3 regions of the Streptomyces sp. NPDC021356 genome follow, and region 3 is predicted to be linked to each of the others. Evidence: riboswitches for the same ligand, from Rfam matches in the RefSeq annotation. Region 3 holds a riboswitch; each other region holds the start of a gene.
The links. A riboswitch is a leader RNA that binds a small molecule or an ion and turns the genes downstream of it on or off. The one in region 3 is predicted to bind thiamine pyrophosphate.
Positions count from the first base shown of each region.

Region 1: linked by a shared signal. The riboswitch ahead of AB0G56_RS14315 (nuclear transport factor 2 family protein) and the one ahead of AB0G56_RS29465 (thiamine ABC transporter substrate-binding protein) in region 3 are both predicted to bind thiamine pyrophosphate.
Region 2: linked by a shared signal. The riboswitch ahead of AB0G56_RS00060 (cytosine permease) and the one ahead of AB0G56_RS29465 (thiamine ABC transporter substrate-binding protein) in region 3 are both predicted to bind thiamine pyrophosphate.

Region 1 is NZ_JBFACU010000009.1:110,377-120,252, forward strand. Features, by position in the region: gene AB0G56_RS14290 (hypothetical protein) at 1-20, shown strand, start outside; gene AB0G56_RS14295 (prenyltransferase/squalene oxidase repeat-containing protein) at 154-1,224, opposite strand; gene AB0G56_RS14300 (class I SAM-dependent methyltransferase) at 1,221-1,955, opposite strand; gene AB0G56_RS14305 (glycosyltransferase family 4 protein) at 1,949-3,382, opposite strand; gene AB0G56_RS14310 (TetR family transcriptional regulator) at 3,662-4,279, shown strand; TPP riboswitch at 4,368-4,544, shown strand; gene AB0G56_RS14315 (nuclear transport factor 2 family protein) at 4,586-5,047, shown strand; cobalamin riboswitch at 5,170-5,241, shown strand; gene AB0G56_RS14320 (prenyltransferase/squalene oxidase repeat-containing protein) at 5,373-6,623, shown strand; gene AB0G56_RS14325 (SCO2322 family protein) at 6,686-7,363, shown strand; gene AB0G56_RS14330 (CbiQ family ECF transporter T component) at 7,356-8,540, shown strand; gene AB0G56_RS14335 (ATP-binding cassette domain-containing protein) at 8,537-9,876, shown strand, end outside.
Region 2 is NZ_JBFACU010000001.1:5,074-14,949, forward strand. Features, by position in the region: gene AB0G56_RS00035 (5-oxoprolinase subunit PxpA) at 1-553, opposite strand, end outside; gene AB0G56_RS00040 (DUF969 domain-containing protein) at 739-1,458, shown strand; gene AB0G56_RS00045 (DUF979 domain-containing protein) at 1,455-2,429, shown strand; gene pcp (pyroglutamyl-peptidase I) at 2,492-3,142, shown strand; gene AB0G56_RS00055 (DUF2891 domain-containing protein) at 3,142-4,161, shown strand; TPP riboswitch at 4,189-4,283, shown strand; gene AB0G56_RS00060 (cytosine permease) at 4,273-5,712, shown strand; gene AB0G56_RS00065 (hypothetical protein) at 6,013-6,153, shown strand; gene AB0G56_RS00070 (universal stress protein) at 6,494-6,934, opposite strand; gene AB0G56_RS00075 (aldo/keto reductase) at 7,142-8,191, shown strand; gene AB0G56_RS00080 (SpoIIE family protein phosphatase) at 8,211-9,876, opposite strand, start outside.
Region 3 is NZ_JBFACU010000026.1:20,280-30,155, reverse strand. Features, by position in the region: gene AB0G56_RS29475 (hypothetical protein) at 1-564, opposite strand, end outside; gene rlmN (23S rRNA (adenine(2503)-C(2))-methyltransferase RlmN) at 575-1,681, shown strand; TPP riboswitch at 1,751-1,857, shown strand; gene AB0G56_RS29465 (thiamine ABC transporter substrate-binding protein) at 1,940-3,010, shown strand; gene AB0G56_RS29460 (iron ABC transporter permease) at 3,055-4,659, shown strand; gene AB0G56_RS29455 (ABC transporter ATP-binding protein) at 4,659-5,678, shown strand; gene AB0G56_RS29450 (VOC family protein) at 6,014-6,430, opposite strand; gene AB0G56_RS29445 (hypothetical protein) at 6,549-7,829, opposite strand; gene AB0G56_RS29440 (ATP-binding cassette domain-containing protein) at 7,811-8,560, opposite strand; gene AB0G56_RS29435 (aspartate aminotransferase family protein) at 8,832-9,876, opposite strand, start outside.

The DNA of each region.
Region 1 (9,876 bases), on a different contig from region 3:
ACCGCATCCACCGGGGCTGACGACCGGACGGACGAAGGGCCGCCGGTCCTCGGTCGCGGCGGTCCGGCTCCGGCGTCAGTCGCTGCGGTCCGGCTCCGGCGTCAGCCGCAGCAGTCCGGCTCCGGCGTCAGCCGCAGCAGTCCGGCTCCGGCGTCAGCCGCAGCAGTCCGGCTCCAGCCCCCTGGGCAGGCCCTCCTGCGCGAAGACCGTGCAGGTGGCCTCGTGGCCGCCGAGCGCGGCGACCGCGAGGAGCAGGGACCCGGCGGTCCACGTGGTCAGCTCGCGCGGCCATATGGCGTCGTCCTCGAAGACGTAGCCCGTCCAGTACAGGCCGCTCTCCGCGTCGCGCAGGTGCTGGATGGACTTCAGGACGTCGAGCGCGCGGTCGGACTCGCCCACCGCCCACAGGGTGAGGGCGAGTTCGGCCGACTCGCCGCCGGTCACCCACGGGTTGGGCACCACGCAGCGCACCCCGAGGCCGGGCACGACGAAGCGGTCCCAGTCCGCCTCGATGCGCGCCTTGGCCTCCACGCCGGTCACGGCGCCGCCCAGCACCGGGTAGTACCAGTCCATCGAGTAGCGGTCCTTGTCCAGGAACCGCTCCGGGTGCCTGCGGATCGCGTGCCGCAGCGCGCCGGCCGCCAGCTCCCAGTCGGGCTGCGGCTCCTCGCGCTGCTCGGCGATGGCGAGGGCGCAGCACAGCGCGTGGTGGACGGAGGAGGAGCCGGTCAGCAGCGCGTCCGTGGCCCCCGTCCCGTCGTCCTCGCGCTTCCAGCCGATCTGTCCGCCGGGCTGCTGCAGGCGCAGCACGAACTCGACGGCGGCGTAGACGACGGGCCACATGCGGTCGAGGAAGGTGTCGTCGCCGGTGGACAGGTAGTGGTGCCAGACGCCGACGGCCACGTAGGCGACGAAGTTGGTCTCCCGGCCGCGGTCGGTGACGTGGTCGTGGGCGCCGTCGGCGTAGGCGGCGTGCCAGGAGCCGTCGCCCAACTGGTGCCGGGCCAGCCACTCGTAGGCGCGTGCGGCGGCCTCGTGCTCGCCCGCCGCGTCCAGCGCCATCGCCGCCTCGGTGTGGTCCCACGGGTCGAGGTGGTGGCCGCGGAACCACGGGATGGCGCCGTCCTCACGCTGGGCGGCGAGGATGCCGTCCACGGTCGCGGCGGCCTGCTCGGCGGTGAGGACCCCGGGCAGGACGAGGTGTTCTGTCCGGGGCGTGGTCACTTGGCGTCCGCCCGGGGCAGGTGCGGCTTGGTCGCGTACGCCACGAAGCTCTTGCCGATCAGCGGGTTCAGCGCCTGCTCGGCGACCCGGGTGGCCAGCGGTTTCTTCATGATGTCCCAGACCAGCAGCTTGTGGTACGCCTTGACCGGGAGCGCCTGGTCGTTGTCGACGCCGAAGGCGCACTTCAGCCACCAGTACGGCGAGTGCAGCGCGTGCGCGTGGTGCGTGCCGTACGGCTTCAGGCCCGCCTCGCGGATCCTGGCGAGCAGTTCGTCCGCCTTGTAGATGCGGATGTGGCCGCCCTCGACCTCGTGGTAGGCGTCGGACAGGGACCAGCAGACCTTCTCGGGCCCGTAGCGCGGCACGGTGATCGCGATCCGGCCGCCCGGCCTGAGGACGCGGACCATCTCGGCGAGGACGCCCTTGTCGTCGGGGATGTGCTCCATCACCTCGGAGATGATGACCACGTCGAAGGACTCGTCGGGGAAGGGCAGCGCGAGGGCGTCGCCCTCCATGGCGGTGGCGGTGGCGCCGGCGGGGGCCTCCCCGGCCTCCTTCATCGCCGCGAACCACTTGGCGACCTCGCGGATCTCCTCGCCGTTCTGGTCCAGGGCCACCACCTGCGCGCCGCGCCGGTAGCACTCGAACGCGTGCCGGCCCCCGCCGCAGCCGAGGTCCAGGACGCGGTCGCCCGGGGCGAGCGGGAACCGGGAGAAGTCGACGGTCAGCACGTGGCCCTGCTTTCGTATGCGTCTGCTGCTGGTGCGTCCGGTGCCGCCGCCGCTGGTGCGTCGTGGGCGGCGGCGGGCGCGGAGCGGTACGGGGACGGGGACCTGGGCGCGGGGCGGGCGGCGCCCTCGATGGCCTCGCGGTAGCGGGCCACCGTGCCCTCGGCGGCCCGGGCCCAGGTGAAGTGGCGCAGCACGCGCTCGCGTCCGGCCCGGCCGAGCCGGTCCCGCAGCGCGGGGTCCCCCAGCAGCCGGGTCAGGGCGGCGGCCAGCTCGCCCGCGTCGCCCGGCGGCACCGCCAGGCAGGTCTCCCCGTCCCGCCCGGCGACCTCGGGGATGGCGCCGCCGGTCGTGGCGACCAGCGGTGTTCCCGTGGCCATCGCCTCGGCGGCCGGCAGCGAGAAGCCCTCGTAGAGCGACGGCACGCAGGCGACCTCGGCCGAGCGGACCAGGTCGACCAGTTCGGCGTCCGAGATGCCCTTGACGAACTCGACGGCGTCCTTCAGGCCGTAGCGCTCGACGGCCTGGGCGACCGGCCCCTCGGCGGGCTGCTTGCCGACGACGACCAGGTGCGCGCTGGGGTGTTCCGCGCGGACCTTCGCCAGTGCCTCCACGAGGAAGACGAGGCCCTTGAGGGGTACGTCCGCGCTGGAGGTGGTCACGATCCGGCCCGGCACCTGCGGCACGGACGGGTCGGGCGAGAACAGGTCGGTGTCGGCGCCGATGTGGACGACGTGGATGCGGTCGGGGCGTACGCCGAGGTGGTCGACGATCTCCTGCCGGGACGTGCCGGAGACGGTGAGCAGGGACGGCAGGCGGCGCGCGACCCGCTTCTGCATCCGGGTGAAGGCGTACCAGCGCCGCACCGACCACTGCCGCTGGCGGGTCGTCGCGGCGTCCAGCTCCAGCTGCCGGTCCACGGTGATGGGGTGGTGGACGGTGGTGACCAGGGGGGCGCCGACGTCGCCGAGGAGGCCGTAGCCGAGGGTCTGGTTGTCGTGGACGACGTCGAACTCGCCGCGGCGGGCGCGCAGGTGGCGGCGGGCGCGCAGCGAGAAGGTCAGCGGCTCGGGGAAGCCGCCGGTCCACATGGTGGCGACCTCCAGCGCGTCGATCCAGTCGCGGTACTCGCCGCGCTTCGGAGTGCGGAAGGGATCGGGCTGGCGGTAGAGGTCGAGGCTGGGCAGTTCGGTCAGGCGCAGCGTGCCGGCGTGGTCGTCGTCCTCGTCGAGGACGGGGTACGGCTGGGCGCCGATGACCTCGACGCGGTGGCCGAGGCGGGCCAGTTCGCGCGAGAGGTGGCGTACGTAGACGCCCTGGCCGCCGCAGAACGGGTTCCCCTTGTAGGTGAGGAGCGCGATCCTGAGCGCTCGGCCGCCGTCCTGGGCGGGGTCCGCCGGGGACCCGGCCCAACTGGCCTCAGCGGTCACTTAGGGCCCCCTTCTGACTGCACCGTCCCGCGAGATTACGCCGGGACGCTAATCTAGAACAAGTTTCAGACTTGATCGTCTTGATCGTTCAGGAGGCTCCGAATCTACCGGCAGGTAGCCGCGCTGTGAGCCGGGGAGCGGGTGATTCGCGCCACGGCTCGGGCCATGGCCCCGGGCCGCGCGCTGCCCGGTCCGGCCGCGGCCGTGCGCTCCCCCGGCCGGAGTCCTGCCACGCCGTCCGATCCCCCGCCCTCGACCGACTGCCACGGAGCGCGACCCATGCCTGCGCAAGCCAGTACCTCCCGGTCGGACGCGCCGCCGCTCACCGAGCGGCAGGAGGCGCGCCGCCGCCGCATCCTGCGCGCGAGCGCGCAGCTGGCCTGCCGGGGCGGCTTCGACGCGGTGCAGATGCGAGAGGTGGCGGAGTCCTCGCAGGTGGCGCTCGGCACGCTGTACCGGTACTTCCCGTCCAAGGTGCACCTGCTGGTCGCCACGATGCGGGACCAGCTGGAGCGGCTGCACGGCACGCTGCGCAAGCGGCCACCGGCCGGTGACAGCGCGGCCGAGCGGGTGGCGGAGACGCTGATGCGCGCGTTCTTCGCGCTCCAGCGCGAGCCCGAGCTGGCGGACGCGATGGTGCGCGCCCTGACCTTCGCGGACCGCAGTGCGAGCCCCGAGGTCGACCAGGTCTCCCGGCAGACCACGACGATCATCCTGGACGCGATGGGCCGGGACGACCCGGGTCCGGAGCAGCTCGCCGTGGTCCGGGTCGTCGAGCACACCTGGCTCTCGGCCCTGATCACCTGGCTCTCGGGCCGCGCGTCCATCGCGCAGGTCCAGGTCGACATCGAGACGGTGTGCCGGCTGATCGACCTGACCGAGGGCGAGCGCGAATAGCCGGTATGCCGATGTATGCCGATCAGTCGGATTTTCCCGGCTTCAGGTATTGCGTCAGGCTGTGCGCGTTCTATCCTGGAAGTGCCTACGAGGCGAGTGAGGGAGTCCGACCGGAGTAGCCGACTTCCGCGAGACGCTACGGCATCCGCTGGGGCCGACGTCGACGGTAGGGCTGAGAGGCCGGAAGGTTCGCAGCAGAACCGGAAGGCGACCCCCATCACCTGATCCGGACCATACCGGCGAAGGGAACCCGTCTCGTAGGTTTTTCGCGCGCCCGCGCCCATGCGCGGCTGCTATGCAGGGCCCATGGACATGGCCCCTCTTGAGCGCCTCCGCGCCGAACGCGCCTGCGAACGACTGATCGTCGACTTCGTCCACCGCCTGGACCTGGGCGATCCGGCCTCCGTGGCCGAGCTGTTCGTCCCGGACGGGGTGTGGCAGTGGCCGCCGCCCGGGGACGGCAGGCGGGTGGAGGGGCGTGACGCCCTGCGGACGTACTTCGGCTCCCGCCCGGCGGGCCGGCTCTCGCGCCGCGTGATGTCCAACGTCCTCGTCACGGTGGCCTCCGCGGACACGGCGACGGCCACCTCGTACTTCACCACCTACCGCGTCGACGGCCACAGCGCCGCCCGCGGCATGGTGCCGCCCGGCCCGCCCGTCCAGGTCGGTGACTACGCCGACGTCTTCCGCCGGACCGGCGACGGTGAGTGGCTGCTGGTCTCCCGGACCCTGCGCCTGCCGTTCGGCGGACCCACCCCGGGTCTGTAGCCACAGCGCCCGGGCCCGTAGCCCCAGCGCCCGCCGGCCCGTGGCCGCAGGCCCCCACGGCCACCCCGTGGCCGCCGCCGGCCGGGCCGGTAGAGTGGCCCGGTCGTTTCACGCCTGTCCGGGGGGAAGCCGGTGCGAATCCGGCGCTGACCCGCAACCGTAGACCGCCCACGTGGCGGCGAGCCGGAATGCCCCGGGCGCGCGCGTGAGCGGCTCGCGTACGCCGGCAGCCCGCCGCCGTACGGCACCGTCGAGGGATACGGAGCCGAGCCGCCGGGGTGTCCCGTGCTGTCCGGCTCCCCACAGGGAGAGGCTTCCGCCGATCATGAACATACGCCGCAGCGCAGCGGCCCTGGCCGCCGTCGCCGCCGTCGCCGTGATCGGTGTCCCGGCGCAGGCCGCCGTCGCCGACTCCTCCCCGTCCCCCTCCGCCTCCCCCGCGCTCCCGCCGGGGCTGTACGGAAGCACCGACCCGAAGTACGACGGCGTCTGGCGGCAGTCCCTCGCGCTGCTCGCGCAGCACACCGTGGGGGTGCGGCCCGCCGCGCGGGCCGTGGACTGGCTGGCCGGGCAGCAGTGCGCGAGCGGCGCGTTCGCGCCCTTCCGCGCCGACCCGGCGCACGGGTGCGACGCCAGGACGGCCGTCGACTCCAACAGCACGGCCGCCGCCGTCCAGGCGCTCGCCGCGCTCGGCGGCCACGACGCGGTGACCGGCAAGGCCGTCTCCTGGCTGAAGTCCGTGCAGAACAAGGACGGCGGCTGGGGGTACGCGCCCGGCGGGCCCAGCGACGCCAACTCGACCTCGGTCGTCGTCGGCGCCCTCGCCGCCGTGGGCGAGAAGCCCGCGTCCGTCGTCAAGGACGGCAAGTCCCCCTACGACGCCCTGCTGAAGCTGGCCCTGCCGTGCACGGGTGACGGTGCGGGCGCGTTCGCCTACCAGCCCGACAAGCACGGCAAGCTCGCCGCCAACGCGGACGCGACCGCCGCCGGTGTGGTCGCCGCGCTCGGTCAGGGACTGGCCGCCACGCCGCAGAGGAAGACGGGTGACGCGGCCCGCTGCACCGGCTCCGGTACCGCCACCCCGGCGCGGGCCGCCGCGGGCGGCGCCGCCTACCTCGCACACGCCGTCGCCAAGGACGGCCACCTCACCTCGGCGCTCCCCGGCGCCACCGCCCAGCCCGACTACGGCAACACCGCCGACGCGGTCGTCGCGCTCGCCGCGCAGGGCGGTGCGGGACAGGCGCGGAGGCCGCTGGAGTGGCTGAAGAAGAACGCCGGGAGCTGGGCGGCGCAGAGCGGTCCGGCCGCCTACGCCCAGCTGGTCTTCGCCGCCCACGCCACCGGCACCGACCCGCGCGCCTTCGGCGGCCTCGACCTGGTCAAGGCGCTGAACGCGACCGGCCCGGCGCCGCAGCAGGCCGCGACGGGCAGCACGAGCGGCGACGCGACGCAGAAGAGCGACAGCTCGTCCCACACCACCTGGTGGATCGTCGGCGGGGTCTGCCTGGTCGTCGTCCTCGGCGCCGCCGCCTGGCTGGGCACACGCGGCAGCCGCGCCAAGAGGCAGCAGCCGTGACACACCGCCGCCTCCGCGCCCTGCCCACGCCGACCGCCGGCTCCCCGCTGTCCGCACTGTCCGTGGTGTCCGCGCTGCTGCTGGCCGCCGTGGTCCTGCTGTCGGCGGCCGTCGCCCCGGCCCAGGCGGCCGGGTACCGCTACTGGTCCTTCTGGGACCGCGACGGCGGCAGCTGGACGTACGCCACGCAAGGGCCGTCCACGGCCCGGCCCGCCGACGGTGACGTGCAGGGCTTCCGCTTCGCGGTGAGCCAGGACTCGAAGGACGCGGCCAAGCCTCGCGGGACGGCTGACTTCGCGGCCATCTGCTCGGGCACCCCGGCACGGGGCGGTGCCAAGCGCGTCGCACTGGTCCTCGACTTCGGCGTCCAGGCCGATGCCCCCTCCGGGGAGACCCCGCCCGCGCCCCGCACGGCCTGCGCCCTCGTGCCCTCCGACGCCACCACGGCGGACGCCCTCGCGGCCGTCGCCAAGCCCCTGCGGTACGACACCAACGCGTTGCTGTGCGCGATCTCCGGATACCCGCGCCAGGGCTGCGGCGAGCAGGTCGCGGCGGACGGCGGAGCGAAGGCCACGGGCAGCAAGCCGACCCCGGACACGGCCGGCACGGCCGGCACGGCCGGCACGGCCGCCAAGAACGGCGACGGCGGCCCGTCCGTCGGCTTCATCGCGGGCGGCGCCCTGATCGTCGTCCTCGCCGGGGCGGCCCTCTGGCAGGCCCGGCGGCGCAGGAATGCGTGACGGGACCGGGACCGGTGGCGCGGGCGCCCACCGGACCGGCCCACGCGCCCACCGGACCGGCCCCCGCACCCGCCTGGCCGGTCCGCGCATCCACCGCTCCGGACCCCGTGTCCACGCGGGGGCCTGGTGGCTGTGGGCGCTGGCCCTCGGCACCGGCGCCACCCGCACCACCAACCCGCTCCTGCTCGCCCTGCTCCTCGCGGTCTCCGGCTACGTCGTGGTGACGTGCCGTCCGAACACCCCCTCGGCCCGCTCCTACAGCGCCTTCCTGCGGCTGGCGCTCGCCGTCCTGGCCGTCCGGCTGTTCTTCGCCGTGGTCCTCGGTTCGCCCATCCCCGGCACGCACGTGCTCGTCACCCTCCCGGAAGTCCCGCTGCCGCACTGGGCGCAGGGCATCCGGCTGGGCGGCCGGGTCACGGCCGAGGGACTGCTGTTCGCCCTCTACGACGGCCTGAAGCTGGCCGCGCTGCTGATCTGCGTGGGCGCCGCCAACGCGCTGGCCGCACCGGCCCGGCTGCTCAAGTCCCTGCCCGGTGCGCTGTACGAGACGGGCGTGGCCGTCGTCGTCGCGCTCACGTTCGCCCCGCACCTGGTGGCCGACGGACGCAGGCTGCGGGCCGCCCGCAGGCTGCGCGGCCGGCCCGACCGGGGCGTGCGCGGCCTGCTGCACGTGGGACTGCCGGTCCTGGAGGGCGCGTTGGAGCGTTCGGTGGCGCTCGCCGCCGCGATGGACGCCCGCGGCTACGGCCGCACCGCCGAGGTCGCGCCCGCCGTGCGCCGCACCACCGCCGCCCTCACCCTGGGCGGCCTGCTCGGGGTCTGCGCGGGAACGTACGGGCTGCTCACCGCCGAGGGCGGCAGCTACGGGCTGCCGGTGCTGCTGGCCGGGCTCGCCGCCGCGCTCGCCGGGCTCTGGCTGGGTGGCCGGCGCTCGGTGCGCACCCGCTACCGCCCCGACACCTGGAACCCGCGCTCCTGCCTGGTGGCCGGCTCGGGCGTGGCCGTGGCGGCACTGCTGACGCTGGCCGCCGCCCGCGACCCGGAGGCCCTGCACCCGGGTGGGGTGCCGCTTCTCGCCCCCACCCTGCCGGTGTGGCCCGCGGCGGCCGTGCTGCTGGGCCTGGTCCCCGCGTTCGTGGCACCCGCGGACGCCGCCTCGCGCAAGGAGACGCCGTGATCCGTTTCGAGGACGTCTCCGTGACGTACGACGGGGCCGCCGAACCCACCGTCCGCGCCGTCGACTTCGAGGTGCCCGAGGGCGAACTCGTCCTCCTCGTCGGCCCGTCCGGGGTCGGCAAGTCCACCGTGCTGGGCGCGGTGAGCGGGCTCGTGCCGCACTTCACCGGCGGCACCCTGCGCGGCCGGGTCACCGTGGCCGGCCGCGACACCCGCACCCACAAACCGCGCGAGCTGGCCGACGTCGTCGGCACGGTCGGGCAGGACCCGCTGTCCCACTTCGTCACCGACACCGTCGAGGACGAACTCGCCTACGGCATGGAGTCGCTGGGGCTCGCCCCGGCCGTCATGCGGCGCCGGGTGGAGGAGACCCTGGACCTGCTGGGCCTGGCCGGGCTGCGCGGCCGCCCGATCGCCACGCTCTCGGGCGGCCAGCAGCAGCGGGTCGCGATCGGCTCGGTGCTCACCCCGCACCCGAAGGTCCTCGTCCTGGACGAGCCGACCTCGGCGCTCGACCCGGCCGCCGCCGAGGAGGTCCTCGCCGTCCTCCAGCGGCTCGTGCACGACCTGGGCACGACGGTCCTCATGGCCGAGCACCGCCTGGAACGGGTCGTGCAGTACGCCGACCAGGTCGTCCTCCTGCCCGAGCCGGGCGCCGCCCCGCTGCTGGGCGCCCCGGCGGACGTCATGGCCGTCTCGCCGGTGTGCCCGCCGGTGGTGGAGCTGGGCCGGCTGGCGGGCTGGGCGCCGCTGCCGCTGACGGTACGGGACGCCCGGCGCCGCGCGGCGGACCTGCGCGACCGCCTGAACGGCCGCGCCCCCGCGCCCGCCCCGCTCCCGCCCACGGCACCCGGGGCATCCGGCACGCCCGGGTCACCCGGCACGTCCCGGGCGCACGGCACACCTGAGGCGTCCGGCTCCGCAGCGCCCGTCCCGGCCCGCCGGACGGGGCTCCGTACGCTCCTGCGCGGCCGCGCGACGGCGAAAGCGACGGCGACGGCGACGACGACGACAGAACCGGCCGCCGGTGCCGCCGGTACCGTCGTCGCCGCCGACGTCCGCTCCCTCAGCGTCCGCCGTGACGGTGTGCAGGCGCTGCGCCACGTCGATCTGGCCGTCTCGCCCGGCGAGACCGTCGCGCTCATGGGCCGCAACGGCGCCGGCAAGTCCACCCTGCTCGGCTCGCTGGTCGGCCTGGTGGAGCCGCGCGGCGGACAGGTCCGCGTCGGCGGCACGGTCCCGCACCGCGCCTCGCCGCGTGAGCTGGTGCGCCGGGTCGGCCTGGTCCCGCAGGAGCCGCGCGACCTGCTGTACGCCGACACGGTCGCCGCCGAGTG
Region 2 (9,876 bases), on a different contig from region 3:
TGACGGAATTCGCCAGACGACGCGGCACGAGCGTGCCCTCGGGGGTGTAGGCGCGGTCGGCGAAGGCCTCGGGCACGGCGGTGAGCCCGGCCGCCTCGGCGGCGGCGAGCAGGTGTGATCCGGGCAGGCCGAGCACGGGCAGGCCGCCGCCCGCGAGGCTCACTCCGGCCACGACGGCGGCGGCCTGGTCGGCGTCGTGGACGGTACGGTTGTAGAGCGCGCCGTGCGGTTTGACGTACGCCACGTCGGTTCCGGCTGCCTGGGCGAAGACGCGCAGTGCCCCGATCTGGTAGGCCGTCTCGGCCGCCAGTTCCTCGCCGGGCACGTCCATGGCACGCCGTCCGAAGCCGGCCAGGTCACGGTAGGACACCTGGGCCCCGATCCGTACTCCGCGCTCGGCGGCGAGGTCGCAGACGCGGCGCATCACCGAGGGGTCGCCGGCGTGGAAGCCGCAGGCGACGTTGGCGCTGGTGACGACCGACAGGAGGGCGTCGTCGTCGGTGAGGGTCCAGCGTCCGAAGCCTTCACCGAGGTCCGCGTTGAGATCGATCACACCTTGAAAGTAGACGATTGTTGAACGATCCGACAAGGGGGTGCCGTGGCTGCCGCATGACGGCGACGTGAATCTGCCCCTTGTTCGATCGTTCAACGATCGCCTAGGGTCCGTGCATCCCCATGGGTTCCGGCAGCCCCGGATCCGCGTGGCGCCCTGTCCCCCATGCCTGAAGAAGGCCGCGCATGATCGTTCTCCTCGGTGTGGTCGTGGTGATCCTCGGATTCGTCACGCGCCGCAACCCCGTCCTCGTCGTGGGCGTCGCCGGGATCGTCACCGGACTGCTCGGCAGGATGAACCCGCTGGAGGTCCTCGCGGCCTTCGGCCGGTCCTTCGCCGACAGCCGCTCGGTCACCGTCTTCGCCATCGTGCTCCCCGTGATCGGCCTCCTGGAGCGCTACGGCCTGCGTGAACAGGCCCGCAACCTCATCGGCCGGCTCGGCAGTCTCAGCGCCGGCCGCTTCCTCACCGTCTACCTGCTGGTCCGGCAGGTCACGGCGGCCTTCGGCCTCAACAGCATCGGCGGTCCCGCGCAGACCGTACGGCCGCTCGTCGCGCCCATGGCGGAGGCCGCGGCCGAACGCACGACGGGCGCGGCGCTGCCGGAGCGCCTGCGCGAGAAGGTTCGCTCCTACGCCGCCTCGGCCGACACCGTCGGTGTCTTCTTCGGCGAGGACTGCTTCATCGCGATCGGCTCGATCCTGCTGATCACCGGTTTCGTGAACTCGACGTACCACCAGGAACTCGAACCGACCCAGCTGGCGCTGTGGGCGATACCGCTCGCCGTCTGCGCCTTCCTCATCCACGGGGCCCGCCTGCTGCTCCTGGACCGGCAGCTGGAACGCGAGATGGCACTCGCCGCCGCGGAACACGACCTGCCGCTGCCGAAGGGAACCGCCAAGTGATCAAGGTCGAATGGCTCTACTGGCTGGTGGGCCTCGTCTTCGTCGTCATGGCCGTGCAGATGGCGGCCGACCGCAGCAACCCGAAGCGGTGGACGTCCGCGGCGTTCTGGGGCCTGCTCGGACTCACCTTCCCCTACGGGACCGGGGTGGCGAACGCCGAGTCGGGCGACGGCGGCTGGACCCTGCCCGCCGAACCGCTCGGGGTGGCGGTCCTCGTCCTGATCGTGCTCGCCGGGTTCAACTTCCTCGGCAAGGGCGTGCCGGTGACCACCACCGCCGAGCAGCGCGAGGCCTCCGCCTCCCGGCTCGGCAGCAGGATCTTCATCCCCGCCCTGACGATCCCGGTGGTCGCGATCGTCTGCGCCTCCGTGCTCGACGACTCCGGCCTGTTCGAGAAGGGCAAGGCCACGCTGCTCGGCCTCGGCGTCGGATGCGTCGTCGCCCTCGTCGTCGGCATGCTGGTCACCGGCGAGAAGAAGCTCTCCGTGCCGCTGCACTCCGGCCGCTCCATGCTGGAGGCGATGGGTTCCGCGCTGCTGCTGCCCCAGCTCCTCGCCGTGCTCGGGTCGATCTTCGCGCTGGCCGGCGTCGGCACCCAGGTCGGCAAGATCGTGAACGACGTGCTGCCGGACAACTCGAAGTACCTCGCCGTGATCGCCTACTGCCTGGGCATGTTCCTGTTCACCGTGATCATGGGCAACGCGTTCGCCGCTTTCCCGGTCATGACGGCGGCGATCGGCTGGCCCATCCTCATCGAGCAGATGCACGGCAACGAGGCCGCCGTCCTCGCGATCGGCATGCTGGCCGGTTTCGCCGGCACGCTCTGCACGCCGATGGCCGCCAACTTCAACATCGTCCCGGCCACCCTGCTCGAACTGAAGGACCAGTACGGGCCGATCAAGGCGCAGATCCCGACGGCGCTGCCGCTCCTGGTCTGCTGCACCGTGATCATGGCGGTCTTCGCCTTCTGAGCCACCCGGCCCGCGCCGCCCGCCCCGGCCCGCCCCACCGTCGTTCCCGTGAAGGAAGTCCCATGACCCGTGTGCTCGTCACCGGCTTCGCCCCCTTCGGCGGCGAGAGCGTGAACCCGTCCTGGCAGGCGGCCCGCCTCCTGGCCGCCGAACCGCCCGCCGGACTCACGGTCACCGCCGCCGAACTGCCCTGCGTCTTCGCCACCTCGCTGGACGCGCTGCGGGACGCCGTCCGCGCGGCGGCCCCCGAGCTGGTCCTCTGCCTGGGCCAGGCGGGCGGGCGGCCCGCCGTCACCGTCGAACGCGTCGCCATCAACATCGACGACGCACGCATCCCCGACAACGCCGGAGCCCAGCCCGTCGACGAACCGGTCGTCCCCGGCGGCCCCGCCGCCTACTTCTCCTCCCTCCCCGTCAAGGCCTGCGTCGCCGCCGTGCGCGGGGCCGGGGTCCCGGCCGCCGTCTCCCACACCGCGGGCACGTTCGTCTGCAACCACGTCGCGTACGGCCTCGGCCACCTCATCGCCACCGAGTTCCCGCACGTCCGCGGCGGTTTCGTACATGTCCCCTGGGCGCCCGAGCAGGTCACCGACGGCACCGCCCCGGCCCTGGAGCCCGCCACCGTGGCCCGCGGGCTGCGCGCCCTGCTGGTCGCCGCCGCCGGCACGCCCACGGAGCAGGACCTGAAGATCACCGAGGGGGCCACCCACTGATGCCGCTCACCTCCTACGCGACGCCCTTCGCCCGGCTCGCCCTCGCCAACATCACCCGCGAGTACCCCAACTTCCCCGCCCACCTGGTCACCTCCGCCGCCGAGGACACGCGGCCGAACAGCCTCCATCCGGCCTTCTACGGCGCCTACGACTGGCACTCCTCGGTCCACATGCACTGGCTGCTCGTGCGCGTGCTGCGCCGACACGGCGGCACACCCGCGCTCGCCGAGACCGCGCCCTACGTGAACGTGCTCGACCGGCACCTCACCGCGCGGAACATCGCCGCCGAAGCCGCCTACCTCCTGGACCGGCCCTCCTTCGAGCGGCCGTACGGCTGGGCCTGGCTGGTGGCGCTGGCCGCCGAGTGCCGGGCGTACTCGGGGGCGGCGGGCGCGCGCTGGGCCGAGGCCCTGGCACCGGGCGTCGCCGCCGTCGAGCGGCTGCTCGCCGACTGGCTCCCGAAGGCCACCTATCCCGTGCGCCACGGCAACCATCCCAACAGCGCCTTCGCGCTCGGTCTGCTCCTGGACTCCGGGGAACTGTCCGCCCCGACCGCCGACGCCGTACGGGAACGTCTGCTGGCCTGGTTCGCCGACGACCACGACGCTCCCGCCCACTGGGAGCCGTCGGGCCAGGACTTCCTGTCGCCCGCGCTGACCGAGGCCGACGCGATGCGCCGGGTGCTCGCCCCGGAGGCGTTCGCCTCCTGGCTCGACCGGTTCCTGCCCGCCCTGCGCTCGGGCGCGTCCTGCCCGTCGCTGGACGTGCCGGTGGTCTCCGACCACGCCGATCCGCAGATCGGCCACCTGCTCGGCCTGGCCCTCAGCAGGGCCGCCGCGCTGCGTTCGATCGCCGGGGCGCTGCCGGACGGTCCGGTCCGCACCCGCCTGGCCGAGGCGGCAAGGGCGCACCTCGCGGCAGGCCTGCCCGCGGTGGAGCGCGGCGACTTCACCACCGACCACTGGCTGGCCACCTTCGCCGTGCTGGCGCTCGACGGGGACCACCCCGGCGAGGCCTGACACCGGGCCGGGCTATCCTGGCGGCCGTACCTGGACACGGGGTGCCCCTGCGCGGGGCTGAGATCACACCCGTCGAACCTGAACCAGTTAGGACTGGCGGAGGGATGTCACATGTCATTGCCGCATGCCCGCACCGAGCCGGCCGCCGCCGGCCCGCGGCACGTCTTCGACGGACGGATGCCGACGGCCCCCGGTGATCTGCGGATGGAGGCACGCGGGATCACGCCGGTGCCCGAGGACACCCGCTACGGCGGCCCGGGGCGGCTGTTCACCGTCTGGTTCGCCCCCAACCTGACCATGACCGGCGTGTTCAGCGGCACCGTGGGTGCCACGCTCGGGCTCGACTTCACCACCGCCCTGGCCGCCGTCGTGCTCGGCACCGTGCTGGGCGCGGTGCCCACCGCCTACCTGGGCACCTGGGGAAGCCGGACCGGGGCGGCGCAGATGCCCCTGGCCCGGCTGGCGTTCGGCCGGGCCGTCACCGTGCCGGGCGTGTTGCAGTGGCTGTCGTCGATCGCCTGGGACGCGCTGATCGGCCTGTTCGGCGGGGAGGCGCTGGCCCAGTTGTGCGGCTGGCCGTTCTGGGCGGGCGTCCTGGTGATGATGGCGGGCCAGGGCGCGCTGGGTGTGCTCGGCTACGAGGTGATCCACCGGCTGCAGACGGTGATGACCTTCGCGCTCGCCGCGGCCTTCGCCGTCCTCGCCGCCAAGCTCGTCCACGGCGCCCACCCGGCCGCGACCGCCACCGTGCACGGCGCCGACCGGGCCGGGGCGTTCGCCCTGACCTGCACCGTCGCGCTGAGCCTCGCCCTGTCCTGGGCCCCCTACGCCAGTGACTTCAGCCGCTACCTGCCCCGCACGGCATCGCGTCCGCGCATGTTCTGGTGCACGCTGCTCGGCATCGGCCTGTCCTTCGTGGCGGTGCAGGCGCTCGGCCTGTGGGGCGCCGCCGAGTTCACCGACCAGACCGCCCACGGCGTCGACACGCTGCTCGGCGGGGGCGCGCTCGGCGCGTTCGGGCTCCTGGCGATCGCGCTCTCGGCCCTGTGCAGCAACGCCATGAACGACTACAGCGGGTCGCTGGCCCTGCAGACCATGGGCGTACGCCTGCCCCGGCCGCCGGCCGCCGCCCTCGCCGCGGTCCTCGGGTTCCCGCTGGTGCTGTGGATGCACGCGGCCGACACCACCGCGCGCTTCCAGAACGTGCTGCTGTTCGTCGGGTACTGGATCCCGGCCTTCGTCGCCATCGTGATCGTCGACTGGGCCGCCCGGGCCCGCGCCCGCGGCGGGCGCCCCGTCGAGCTGTCACAGGAGACGGACCGCCCGCAGTCCTGGTGGCCGGCGCTCACCGCGTTCGTCGTCGCCTTCGCCGTGTCCGTGCCGTTCATGAACACCGGCCTGTACACGGGCCCGGCCGCCCGGGCCCTGCACGGCGCCGATCTCGCCTATCCGGTGGCGTTCGCGGCGGCCCTGCTCGTGTACGCGCCGTTGCGCGCACTGCGGCGGCCGCGTACGGCGGACGGGGCGGCCGGCGACGGGGTCCGAGGGTAGGAGCAGCCGTACCACCACCGCGGGCGGCGCTCCGGCGGGGGCGCCGGAGATGGGCACCATGACCACGACACCGGGGACGGGGCTGGGCACGGCGTCATGACCGCCGCGCCGGGCAGCGCGGAGGGGACCCGCCTGCGGCCGGCCGCGGTCGCCGGTCCGCCGCAGGCCGCGGCCGGCGCCGGCCCGAACTGAACGAAGTGCGCGGTACCCCGTTCGGCCCCACACTGGGTAGTGCCTCGCCGCGTGCGGCTCGCGGGGCCGGGTGAAGAGAGTCCGCCGGTGCTCCCCTCGGGAGGCTCCATGGTTGTGGTGGCACTGTGCACGCCGATCGCGATGATGCTGCTCCTGCTGGGGATGGACGCCTTCGAGGAACTCCTGTCCCGGTGGGCGAGCGAGCCGGACGACGAGACGTCGGAACCGGAACCCCCGACGACACCGTGACGCGCCGGGACGGGCCGGTGGTCATCGCGCGACCCGTGAGTCCCTCGGTGTCCCGAGCGCCCGTCGACACAGCGGAACGTCGCTCCGTAGGTGGATCGGAGCGACGTTCCGTTGTCCGGCGGTTGTTCGGCGGTTTTTCGCCCGGCCGGACGCGGACGAACGCTTCATACCGCCTTGCCCATCGCCGGACGTGCCCGAGAGCACCGGTGGCCGAGGCCGTCGAAGGGACGTGCCCACCCCCGAGTGGAACGGCCCGCGCGGTCCCCACCCCGGCCCCGCCCGCTCCGGTCCTGTCCGCCGGCCCGGTGGCGCTGCCGCGCCCGGCCGGGACGGCCTTCGGTCAGTCCTGCTCGGCGGCGGTGGTGTCCTCGGGGGCGAGGAGGATGGCGATGCGGGCCGCGTGGGCGACGGCGTCGCTGACACGGGGGCTGACGAAGGCTTCGAGCGGGCCGCGGTGATGGTGTCCGAGGACCAGGAGGTCGGCCCCGAACTCCTCGGCGGCGGCGGAGATGGCCGTGGCGATCTGGGTGGTCAGACCGGCCGCCACGGCGCCCTCGGCGTCGACGCCCGAGTCCCGCAGCGCGGTGACGGCCTCGTCGAGGACGGCCTTGGCCTCCGCTTCGTTCTCCAGGGGGACCACGGCGGCGAGGGTGGCCGAGGTGGGGGCGACGTGCAGCACCCTGACCTTGGCGCCGTTCAGCCGGGCGACGTCACCGGCGAGGCGGACGACGGAGTGACGGGCGGGGCTCGGGTCGACGGCGACGAGAACGCGGTGGAACATGAGGTGCTCTTCCTTGTCTGTGGGTGTTGCCCAGGTGGTGCCGGAGTACCTGACCCGCGGACACCGCGCGATGTGATCAAGCAACGGCGTGAACAACCGGAGGGGGCGGATCTGTTCCGCGAGGCGTGCCGCCGCCGGTCTTGCCTTGAAGTGGGCTCCAACTCGTAGGGTCGCGCCATCCAGGAACCGACACCCGAGGAGAGCCCCATGCACCACCGCGTTCTGGGCGGTACCGGCATCGAGGTCAGTCCCTACTGCCTGGGCACCATGATGTTCGGGTTCATCGGCAACGCCGACCACGAGGAGTGCGCCCGGATCATCCACGCCGCGCTGGACGAGGGGATCAACTTCGTCGACACCGCCGACATGTACTCGGCCGGGGAGTCGGAGACGATCGTCGGCAAGGCGCTCAAGGGCCGGCGCGACGACGTGGTGCTCGCCACCAAGGTGCACTTCCCCATGGGTGACGGCCCCAACAGCGGTGGGAACTCACGGCGTTGGATCGTCCGCGAGGTGGAGGACAGTCTGCGCCGGCTGGACACGGACTGGATCGACCTGTACCAGGTGCACCGGCCCGACCACAGGACCGACATCGAGGAGACGCTCTCCGCCCTCACCGACCTCGTGCGCCAGGGCAAGATACGGGCGTTCGGCTGTTCCACGTTCCCCGCGGACCAGATCGTCGACGCCCACCACGTGGCCGGCCGCCGCGGACTCCAGCGGTTTTGGACCGAACAACCGCCCTACTCCCTGCTGGCCCGGGGCGTCGAGCGGCACGTGCTGCCGGTGGCCGAACGCCTCGGCATGGGGGTGCTGACGTGGAGCCCGCTCGCCTCCGGCTTCCTGACCGGCCGTTACCGCAAGGACCGGGACCTCGATCTGAGCAGCGGTCGCCCCGCGCTGCACCCGGACCGCTTCGACCCGTCGGTGCCGACCACCGCCGCGAAACTGGATGCGGTCGAACAGCTCGTGGCCGTGGCCGACGAAGTGGGCTGTTCGCTGCCCGAGCTGGCCGTCGCGTTCCCGCTCGCGCATCCGGCGGTCACCTCGGTGATCATCGGCCCGCGCACGATGGACCAGCTGCACGCCACGCTCAAGGGCCGGTCCGTGGTGCTTGAGGACGCGGTGCTCGACCGGATCGACCAGATCGTGCCGCCCGGGACCGACGTGTACCACCCGGACGGCGTCTGGACCCCGCCGTCCCTCACGGACCCGGCGCTCCGGCGCCGCCCGGCCGGTTCCCGCTCCGCCGCCTGAGGCTTCTGGGCAGGCGTCCTCAGGAGGGCGGCGTGGGACGGACGGCGAGAACGGCGATGTCGTCCTCGCTGTCGGCGCCCAGCCTGATGAGGAGTTCGTCGCAGAACACGTCGAGGGGTTCGCGGGCCAGCGCCGCGGCGTGCCGGCTCAACCGGTCCAGGGCGTGGTCCAGGGGCTCGCCGCGGCGTTCGACGAGGCCGTCGGTGTACAGCAGCACCGTCGCGTGGGGCGGGATCGCGTCCGAGGCCCCGGCACGGGGCAGGCCGGGGTCCACGCCGAGCAGCAGGCCCGCGCCGCCCTCCAGGAACCGGGTGGGACCGTCCGGCACGGTCAGCAGCGGGGGCAGGTGGCCGGCCGAGGAGTGCACCAGCTCCCAGGGGCCGTGTCCGGAGCCCTTGATCAGGCCGTAGACGCAGGTGGCGGTGGCCTCCCGGTCGAAACTGTGGTTCGCGGTGTCCAGGCGGCGCAGGACCGTCGCGGGAGGTTCCTCGCGGTCCACGGCGATCCCGCGCAGCATGCTGCGCAACTGGCTCATGGTGATGGCCGCGTCGAGGTTGTGCCCGGCGACGTCCCCGATGACCACGGCCGTGTCCCCGCCGGGCAGGACGAAGCTGTCGTACCAGTCGCCGCCGACCTGCGCGGTGGTGGAGGAGGCCGCGTAGCGGGCGGCCAGCTGCAGATGGGCGACCTGCGGCAGTACGGGCAGCAGCGAGCGCTGCAGGCGCTCGGCGATGTTCCGTGTCTCCTGGTGGAGACGGGCGTTGTCGACCCCGAGGGCCAGCGTGCGGACGAGGTCGTCGACCAGGGGCAGGTCCGCTTCCGTGAACGGCCGCTCCCAGCCGCTGCGGGCCACGGTGAGGGCGCCGATGACGTCCCGTCGGGCCCTCAGCGGGGCGACCACGGCACTGTTCGCGCCCAGTGCGCGGAACATCCGCAGGTAGTGCGCGTCCAGGGGGCTCGTGACCTGGTTCGACGGCGGGGGTTTCGTCAGCAGCAGCGGCCCCGCGCCGCGCAGGGCACGGGCGAGCGGCCCCCGGGCGGTGGCGGAGACCGGCGGGAGCGGGCCTTCGTGGTCCTCGGACGAGGATCCGCGCGGGGCCCGCTGGACGACACAGACCCGTTCCACCTCCGCGTTCTCGGTGAACAGGTCCACCGCGCACCAGTCGGCCAGCCGCTCGGTGAGGATGCCGCCCACCCGGTGCAGGCCCTCGTCCAGATCGGTGGCGCTGCTCAGCGCGGCCCCGGTGTCGGCCACCAGGGCCAGCCGTTCCAGCGCCGGGGCGCCCGCCGGGCCGCGGACCGTGACCCGGGCGGCCGAAGCCGGCGGTCCGTCCGGTTCGGAGAGCACCGGCACGGACCGGGGACGGCCCGGCGGGCGGCCCGACTCCAGGGGCGCGGCGGCCCTGGGGGTGAGCTGGGCGACGAAGACGGTACGGCCGTCGGCCGTCTCCTGGGTCTGGATGAGCAGCCGGATGGGGACCAGCCGGCCGTCGCGGTGCAGGGCGGGCAGCGGCACGGAGCGGCCCAGGATCCGCGGCTGCCCGGTGAGCAGCAGCGACGTGAACGACCCGGTGTGCCGGCTGCGCAGGTGCTCGGGCATGAGCATGGTCAAGGGCCGGCCGACGAGGTCGTCCGGATGCCGCCCGAACAGGTCCGCCGCGGCCGCGTTCGCGGCGATGATCAGG
Region 3 (9,876 bases):
CAGTCGCCTGCGTTTCCGGATCAGCTCAGCCAGCATCCTCTCTGCATCTGGCTCCGTGATCTCCCACCTGTTGAGGTCACCGCTCACTCTGTAGAAGGGCTCAAGAGCCGCCAGCGCCACCTTGGCCTCGTGCATGGAGTCGACGAAGCGGTCAATGCCCCGCTCCCTTAGCCGTTGGTTGTAGTCCTCGACCGTGGCCGCGTCGCCTCCGATGTAGTGCGCGGGGACTCCGTTCGCAAAGTGGCGGGCCACCTGGGCAGTCCGAAGAGCAGAGATCGCCTTGTTGAATGCCTCTCGGCGGGTACGCCTCCATGCCAGGTGAGCAGTCATCCACGGTGCCAACGATGCGCCAACGAACGCCCCTACAAGACCCAGCACGGGTGTCAGCCACGGGCTCATTGCACCCCCCTCTTTCTTGATCTGCGGTGGTAGACGCACCGGCACCGGGCGCAGTTCCGGGCCGTCCCTGGGCCGTCCGAGGCCGCTCAACGGCCACCAGTAACGACCACTACCGACAGTCGTAGCAGCCGACAGCCGCAGGTCACCCAAGTCGATCTGCGACACTGGTACCACCATGCCCAAGCCCGGAGAACTCACTTTCGTCGCCCCGCGCGGAGCCAAGAAGCCGCCGCGGCACCTTGCCGATCTCTCGCCTGCCGAGCGCAAGGAGGCCGTCGCCGCGATCGGCGAGAAGCCGTTCCGTGCCAAGCAGCTCTCGCAGCACTACTTCGCGCGGTACGCGCACGATCCCGAGCAGTGGACGGACATCCCGGCCGGCTCGCGCGCCAAGCTGCGTGAGGCGCTGCTTCCCGAGCTGATGACGGTCGTCAGGCACCTTGCGACCGACGAGGGCACCACGCGCAAGACGCTGTGGCGGCTGTTCGACGGGACGCTCGTCGAGTCGGTGCTGATGCGCTACCCGGACCGGGTCACCATGTGCATCAGCTCCCAGGCCGGCTGCGGCATGAACTGCCCGTTCTGCGCCACCGGCCAGGCCGGACTCGACCGCAACCTGTCGACCGCCGAGATCGTGCACCAGATCGTCGACGGCATGCGGGCCCTGCGCGACGGCGAGGTGCCGGGAGGACCGGCACGGCTGTCCAACATCGTGTTCATGGGCATGGGCGAGCCGCTGGCCAACTACAACCGCGTCGTCGGCGCCGTCCGCGCGCTGACCGACCCCGAGCCCGACGGGCTCGGCCTGTCCCAGCGCGGGATCACCGTCTCCACGGTGGGCCTGGTCCCGGCGATCCACCGGTTCGCCGACGAGGGCTTCAAGTGCCGCCTCGCCATCTCCCTGCACGCCCCCGACGACGAACTGCGCGACACGCTCGTGCCCGTCAACACGCGGTGGAAGGTGCGGGAGGTGCTGGACGCCGGGTTCGAGTACACCGCCCGGTCCGGGCGCCGGCTGTCCATCGAGTACGCGCTGATCCGGGACATCAACGACCAGGCCTGGCGCGGCGACCGGCTCGGCCGCCTCCTCAAGGGCAAGCCGGTGCACGTCAACCTCATCCCGCTCAACCCGACGCCGGGCTCGAAGTGGACCGCCTCGCGGCCCGAGGACGAGAAGGCGTTCGTCGAGGCGATCGCGGCGCACGGCGTGCCCGTCACCGTCCGGGACACCCGCGGCCAGGAGATCGACGGAGCCTGCGGCCAGCTCGCCGCCACCGAGCGGTAGCCGACCGGTAGCCCACCGACAGCCGACCGGTACGCTGAGCCCCACACAACTTCACATCCCGGCATCTTCACATTCCGACAGGGGAGCGCCACAGCGCTGAGAGTGCGGCATCCGGCCGCAGACCCTCTGAACCTCGCCCAGGTCATTCTGGGTAGGAAGTTCGGTCATCACTCGAGCTGTTGCGCCCTGCCCGGCATCCTTCGCGGATCCCGGGCAGGGCCGCGTCTCTTCCTGGCCACCACCCAGGAGGAAAATCCAGTGCACCGCAAGACGTTCGTCGCCGCGGCGGTCGGACTCGGCCTGGTCACGCTCTCCGCGTGCGGGTCCTCCGGCGGCGAGGCGGCGGACTCCAGGACCGTGACCCTGGTCAGCCACGACTCGTGGGCCGCCTCCAAGAGCGTGATCGCGGACTTCGAGAAGACGTCCGGCTACAAGGTCAGGGTGCTCAAGGACGGCGACGCCGGACAGGCCGTCAACAAGGCCGTCCTCACCAAGGACAACCCGCAGGGCGACGTCTTCTTCGGCGTCGACAACACGCTGCTGTCCCGTGCGCTCGACAACGGACTGTTCCAGTCGTACGAGCCGAAGGACTCCGACAAGGTCGCGCCTCAGTACCGGGTCGACCAGGCGAAGCACCGCGTCACCCCCGTCGACACCGGCGACATCTGCGTCAACTACGACAAGAAGTACTTCGCCGACCACAGGCTGGCCCCGCCCGCCTCCTTCGACGACCTCCTGAAGCCGCAGTACAAGAACCTCCTCGTCACCGAGAACGCCGCGACCTCCTCGCCCGGCCTCGGCTTCCTGCTCGGCACCGCCGCGAAGTACGGGGACACCGGCTGGCAGGGCTACTGGAAGAAGCTGAAGGACAACGGCGTCAAGGTCGTCGACGGCTGGGAGCAGGCCTACAACCAGGAGTTCTCCGGTTCCGCCGGCGGGAGGAAGGCCAAGGGGGACCGGCCGCTCGCCGTCTCCTACGCCTCCTCGCCGCCCGCCGAGGTCATCTACGCCGACCCCAAGCCGAAGACCGCGCCGACCGGCGTCGTGCAGGACACCTGCTTCCGGCAGGTCGAGTACGCCGGCCTGCTCGGCAACGCGAAGAACACCAAGGGCGGCAAGGCGTTCCTCGACTTCCTGATCAGCCGGGAGTTCCAGGAGGACATGCCGCTGAACATGTTCGTCTACCCGGTGCGCGAGAAGGCCGCGGTGCCGGCCGAGTTCGCGAAGTACGGTCCGCAGGCCGAGCACCCCCAGACCATGGCCCCGGACAAGATCGCCGCCAACCGTGACCAGTGGGTCAGGTCGTGGACCTCGCTCGCAGTGAAGTGACCCGCGCGCGCCGCCGGTCGGGGAACGCGGTGCGGCTCGCCCTGATGGCCGCGCCCGTCGCGTTCTTCGCGGTGTTCTTCGCCTACCCGGTGACCGCGATCGTCCGGCGCGGCCTGCAGAGCGACGGCACCTGGCACATCGGGCGGATCGCGGACGTGCTCGGCCGCTCCGACATCCGGCACGTGCTGTGGTTCACCACCTGGCAGGCGCTCGCCTCCACGGCGCTCACCCTGCTGATCGCCCTGCCCGGCGCGTACGTCTTCGCCCGCTACGACTTCCCCGGACGCCACGTCCTGCGGGCCGTGGTCACCGTGCCGTTCGTGCTGCCCACGGTCGTCGCCGGCACCGCGTTCCTCGCCCTGCTCGGGCGCGGCGGACTCCTCGACGAACTGTGGGGGGTGCGGCTGGACACCACCGTGTGGGCCATCCTCCTCGCGCACGTCTTCTTCAACTACGCCGTCGTCGTACGGACCGTGGGCGGCCTGTGGTCGCAGCTCGACCCGCGGCAGGAGGAGGCCGCGCGGATGCTCGGCGCGGCGCCGCTGACCGCCTGGCGCAAGGTCACCCTGCCCGCCCTGGCGCCCGCGGTCGCCGCCGCCGCGCTCATGGTGTTCCTCTTCACCTTCACCTCCTTCGGCGTGGTGCAGATCCTCGGCGGCCCCGCCTTCTCCACCCTGGAGGTGGAGATCTACCGGCAGACGTCCGAACTCTTCGACCTGTCCACCGCCGCCGTCCTGACGATCGTGCAGTTCCTCGCGGTGGGCGCGATCCTCGCCGTGCACGCCCGCACCGTACGGCGCAGGGAGAGCGCGCTGAAACTGGTGGACCCCTCCCGCACCGCCCGCCGCCCGCGCGGCGCCGGGCAGTGGACGCTGCTGGCCGCCGTCCTCACGAGCATCGCCCTGCTCCTGCTGCTGCCGCTCGCCGTACTGGTGCAGCGCTCGCTCACCGCCCCCGGATTCGGCTACTACCGTGCACTGACCGACCCCGACGGCGGCACCTTCCTCGTCGCCCCGATCCACGCGGTCGGCGCCTCGCTGTCCTACGCCGCCGCCGCGACCGCCATCGCCGTCGTCATCGGCTCCCTCGCCGCCGCCGCGCTCACCCGCCGGGACACCGGCCGGCTCGTCCGCGGCTTCGACGCGCTGCTGATGCTGCCGCTCGGGGTGTCGGCGGTGACCGTCGGCTTCGGTTTCCTGATCTCCCTGGACAAGCCGCCGCTGGACCTCAGGCAGTCCTGGATCCTGGTCCCCCTCGCCCAGGCCCTGGTCGGCGTGCCGTTCGTCGTACGGACCATGCTGCCGGTGCTGCGCGCGGTGGACGTACGGCTGCGGGAGGCGGCGGCCGTGCTCGGGGCGTCGCCGTGGCGGGTGTGGCGGGAGGTGGACCTGCCACTGGTGCGGCGGGCACTGCTGGTCGCCGCCGGGTTCGCCTTCGCCGTCTCCCTCGGGGAGTTCGGCGCGACGGTGTTCATCGCCCGCCCCGACAACCCGACCCTGCCGGTGGCCGTGGCCCGGCTGCTCGCCCGGCCCGGCGACCTCAACTACGGCCAGGCCATGGCCCTGTCGACGATTCTCATGGTGGTGTGCGCGGTGTCCCTGCTCGTGCTGGAGAGACTGCGCAGTGCGGACCGGACGGGGGAGTTCTGATGCTGCTGAGCCTTGCGGCGGCCACCGTCCGCTTCGGCGGCCGGGCCGTCCTGGACACCGTCGACCTGGCGGTCGCCGAACACGAGATCGTGTGCGTGCTCGGCCCCAGCGGCAGCGGCAAGTCGACGCTGCTGCGGGCCGTGGCCGGACTGCAGCCGCTGGACTTCGGCCGGGTGCTGCTCGACGGGCGCGACCAGGCGGGGGTGCCGGTGCACCGCCGCGAGGTCGGCCTGATGTTCCAGGACCACCAGCTGTTCCCGCAGCGGGACGTGGCGGGCAACGTCGGCTTCGGGCTGCGGATGCACGGCACGGCCCGGCAGGAGAGGACGGCCCGAGTGGCCGAACTGCTGGAACTGGTCGGCCTCCCGGGCGCGGGAGCACGGGCCGTCGCCGCCCTGTCCGGCGGCGAGCAGCAGCGTGTCGCCCTGGCCCGGGCGCTGGCGCCCCGGCCCCGCCTGCTCATGCTGGACGAACCGCTCGGCCAGCTCGACCGCTCGCTGCGCGAACGCCTCGTCGTCGAACTGCGCGAGCTGTTCGGCCGGCTGGGCACCACCGTCCTCGCCGTCACCCACGACCAGGGTGAGGCGTTCGCGCTCGCCGACCGCGTGGTGGTGATGCGCGAGGGCCGAATCGCCCAGTCCGGTACGCCTCTTGAGGTGTGGCAGCACCCGGCGGACGCCTTCGTGGCCCGCTTCCTCGGATTCGAGAACGTCGTCGAGGCGAAGGTGGACGGCGAGAGAGCGATCACTCCGTGGGGCAAGGTCCCGGTGCCCGCGGGCGCCCCGCAGGGCACCCGGAGCGTCCTCGTACGGCCGGCCGGTGTCCGCCTCGTCCCCGTGGACGAGGGCCTGCGCAGCACGGTGGTCGCCCGCACGTTCAAGGGCACCCATGTCGCCGTCCGCCTCCAGCCGCCAAACGCGCCGCGGCTGGAGGCGGCCTGCCCGCTGCGGTCGGCCCCCGAGGTCGGGGACGAGACGGGCGTGGCGTTCGACCCGGACGACATCGTGGTGCTGGGCTGACCGGCGCCCCGCGCGAGAGGCCGAGCGGAGGGCGCGTCAGGGGAGGGGGAGCGGAGCGGCGCGTCAGCCGTCGGCGCGTGCGCCGCGTCGGCGCGGCGGGAGATGGCCAAGACGGTCACGGTGCCCTTCACAGATGCGCAAGTGCGGGGGTGCCGGGGCGCTCCGGGGAAGACCCCGGAGCGCCCCGGCACCCCGGGGGCGCTGGTCTGCGAGCGCTCCGGAGCGGGTGTCGACGCATGCGTCCCGCGGGGGCGCCCGCTTTGCCCTTCCTTGACCGCCCGCAGGTTCCCGCATCTACGGGGCCCCGCGCACCGTGTCCGTCCGGCTGTGTCCCGTCAGCCCTGGACCGCCGCCGGGTCCATCCACATGACCTCCCAGGTGTGGCCGTCGAGGTCGTCGAAGGCGCGGCCGTACATGTGGCCGTAGTCCTGGGTCTTGCCGGTCACCGTGCCGCCCGCGGCGACCGCCTTCTCGACCAGCTCGTCGACCTTCTCGCGGCTCTCGGCGCTCAGACAGATCAGCACCTCGCTGGTGCGGGTGGAGTCCGCGATCTCCTTCTCGGTGAAGTCCGCGTAGCGCTTCTTGCCGAGGAGCATCGCGATGATCGTGTCGCTGATGACGACGCAGGCGCAGTCGTCGGTGGAGAACTGCGGGTTGATGGTGTAGCCCAGCTCGGTGAAGAACTTCCTGGACGCGGCCACGTCCTCTGTCGCCAGGTTCACGAAGATCATCTGCTGGTAGCTGTTCGACATGGTGGGTCTCTCCCTCTGCGGTGCCGCCGTTCGTGCTGTTCGATGGGGTGGACCGGACACGCGCCCGGAACTCATCGGTGCCGCGGAACTTTTCTCGTACGGGTTTTCGTGCGGGCGTTCAGCGCGCCAGGGGCAGCGCGGCGAGGCCCGCGACCGCCAGGGTCAGCGGGACGAACAGGGCCAGCAGGGCGCCCGCGCGCAGGGCGGCGGCGGACCGGAGCGTGGTGGCGGGGGCGCCGAGCCTGCGCAGGGCGGCGATGGTGGCGGACCGGGACTGGCGGGCCTCCACGGCGGCGGTGAGCAGGGCCGCCACCGCGCAGCCGGCCACGAGGAGTCCGCCGAGGGCGGTCAGGGGGCCGAGGGAGGGTGCCGAGCCGCCGGACAGGGCGACCGCGGCGTACGCGCCGGAGGCAACCGCGCAGACGACCCCCAGCGGCCGGCCGATGCGGCCCGCCTCCTCCATCAGCACCCTGCCCGCCAGCAGCCGTACCGCGCCGGGGCGCACCGCTTGCAGGACGCGGCCGCACAGGTGGGTCAGGCCGGGGCCGGCCAGGGCCAGGCCGAGGGCGGTGAGCAGCCAGCCGGCGAGGACCGGCGCGGAGTCGGCGGCGAGTCCGCCGGGCAGGGCCGTGCGGGAGGCGGAGCGGCCCGCGTAGGCCTCCACGGTGAGGCCCACCGCCAGGACGGCCACTCCCCAGGGCAGACCGGCGGGCGGCCGGCGGGGCGGCAGCGGGCGGTGCGGGTCGGCGTCGTCCACGGGGGCGGCCTCGCAACCGGCTTCGGCGGCGGCCCCCGGACCTGCTTCGACGGTGGCGTCCTCGGGACCGGCGGCGGGCGCCTCGTCCCGCACGGGGGACGCGGTCCCGGCGGCGCGGACCGCCGGCCGGGGCTCGCGCGGGCGCAGGGACCAGGCGACCGCCGCCGACGCCAGCACCGGGACGACCGCCAGCAGCGTCAGCGCGCCCGGCACCGGCAGCCGCCTGCCCGCGGCGAGGAACCCCGAGGCGGCGCCGTCGAACGGCAGCCAGGTGAGGTCACCGCGCAGGTGCAGGAAGAGCAGCAGCGCGAGGAGGGAACCGGCCGTGCAGGACAGGACGGTGGTGGCGGCCGAGACGGCCATCAGGCGGCCCGGTCCCAGGCCGAGCGCGGACAGCGCGGCGCGGGGCCGGGTGGCGGGGTCGGTGCGGGCCACGACGACCGTGAGGTACACCGTGGCGGTCAGCGGTACCACGCACCAGGACAGCCGCAGCAGCGCGGCGCCGGATTCCTCCGGGTGGCCGAGGGCGTAGGCCAGGCTGCACAGCAGCAGGAAGCCGGTGCCCGCCGAGGCGGCGACGACCGTCAGACGGCGCAGCTGGACGGCGGGGTGGGCGACGCGGGTCAGACGGAGAGCGAGCACGCCGCCCGGCCTTCCGTCGTGTCGCCGTCGCCGGCCGGGGGCAGGTGCACGCTCTTCACGCACCGCCCGTCCTGAAGGGCCACCGTGCGGTCGGCGAGGGCCGCGGTCTGAGCGTCGTGGGTGGCCAGCAGGACGGTGATGCCGTGCGAGCGGGCCGCTGTGGTGAGGGTGCGCAGCACGTGGGCGCGGTCGGCGCGGTGCAGCGGGGCGGTCGGTTCGTCGGCGAACAGCACGGTGGGCGCGGGGGCCAGCGCGCGGGCGATGCAGACGCGCTGCCGTTCGGCCTGGCGCAGCTGGTGCGGGCGTCTGCGGGCCAGTTCACCGACGTCCAGGCGTTCCAGCCACTCCAGGGCGGCCACCTTGGCCCGGCGCCTGCCGGTGCCGCGCAGCATGAGCGGCAGGGCGGTGTTCTCCCAGGCGTTCAGTTCCGGGACGAGGGCGGGGGCGGGGTCGATCCAGCCGAACCGGTCGCGGCGCAGCCGCTCGCGGGCCAGCGGGCCGAGAGTGTGCACGGGGGCGCTGTTGAACCAGACCTCGCCCTCGCGGACCCGCACCATGCCGGACAGACAGCGCAGCAAGGTGGTCTTGCCACTGCCGCACGGTCCGGCGACGGCGAGGATCTCGCCCTGGCGGACGCCGAGCGAGACGCCGCTGAGGGCGGGCGAGCCGTCCTTGTGGGTGTAGTGCAGGGCGCGTGCCCAGAGCACGTCGTTGTCCGGCGGGGCCACCATGGCATGCACCTCGGTTCGGATCAGGAATGCCGCGCGGGGTGCCGTGCGGGTCCGGGGATCCCTCGTGCCCGTTCTCCGTACGAATCCCTCGTACGGGGGAACGAAGGCGGAGCCGATCGGTCACGACGCACGCTAGGCAGCCGGGGCCGTGGCGCCGGACAGCACACGGCCCCGGGCCGCCGTTTCCCACTCGAACGGACGGCTCCGGGGCCGGTGATGATCATCTGATCGGAGGTACGCGCCTCAGCGGGCGCTCACCGTGACGCGTCGGTCACAGCTTGGTCCAGGCCTCCGTCAGGACCGCGCGCAGGATCTGCTCGATCTCGTCGAAGGTCTCCTGGTTGGAGATCAGCGGCGGGGCGAGCTGGACGACCGGGTCGCCGCGGTCGTCGGCACGGCAGTACAGGCCGTTGTCGTACAGCGCCTTGGAGAGGAAGCCGTACAGGACGCGCTCGGTCTCCTCGTCGTTGAAGGACTCCTTGGTGTTCTTGTCCTTGACCAGCTCGATGCCGTAGAAGAAGCCGTTGCCGCGGACGTCGCCGACGATCGGCAGGTCGTGCAGCTTCTGCAGCGTGGACAGGAAGGCGCCCTCGTTGTCCAGCACGTGCTGGTTGAGGCCCTCGCGCTCGAACAGGTCGAGGTTGGCCAGGCCGACGGCGGCGGAGACCGGGTGGCCGCCGAAGGTGTAGCCGTGCAGGAAGGTGTTGTCGCCCTTGTAGAACGGCTCGGCCAGGCGGTCGGAGATGATGCAGGCGCCGATCGGGGAGTAGCCCGAGGTCATGCCCTTGGCGCAGGTGATCATGTCCGGGACGTAGCCGAACTTGTCGCAGGCGAACATCGTGCCCAGGCGGCCGAAGGCGCAGATGACCTCGTCGGAGACGAGCAGCACGTCGTACTGGTCGCAGATCTCGCGCACGCGCTGGAAGTACCCGGGCGGCGGCGGGAAGCAGCCGCCGGCGTTCTGCACCGGCTCCAGGAAGACGGCGGCGACCGTCTCCGGGCCCTCGAAGAGGATCTGCTGCTCGATCTGGTCGGCGGCCCAGCGGCCGAAGGCCTCGGGGTCGTCGCCGAAGATCGGGGCGCGGTAGATGTTGGTGTTCGGGACCTTGTGTGCGCCCGGCACCAGCGGCTCGAAGGGGGCCTTCAGACCCGGCAGGCCGGTGATGGACAGGGCGCCCTGCGGGGTGCCGTGGTAGGCGACCGCACGCGAGATGACCTTGTGCTTCATCGGCTTGCCGGTGAGCTTGAAGTACTGCTTGGCGAGCTTCCAGGCGGTCTCGACGGCCTCGCCGCCGCCGGTGGTGAAGAAGACCTTG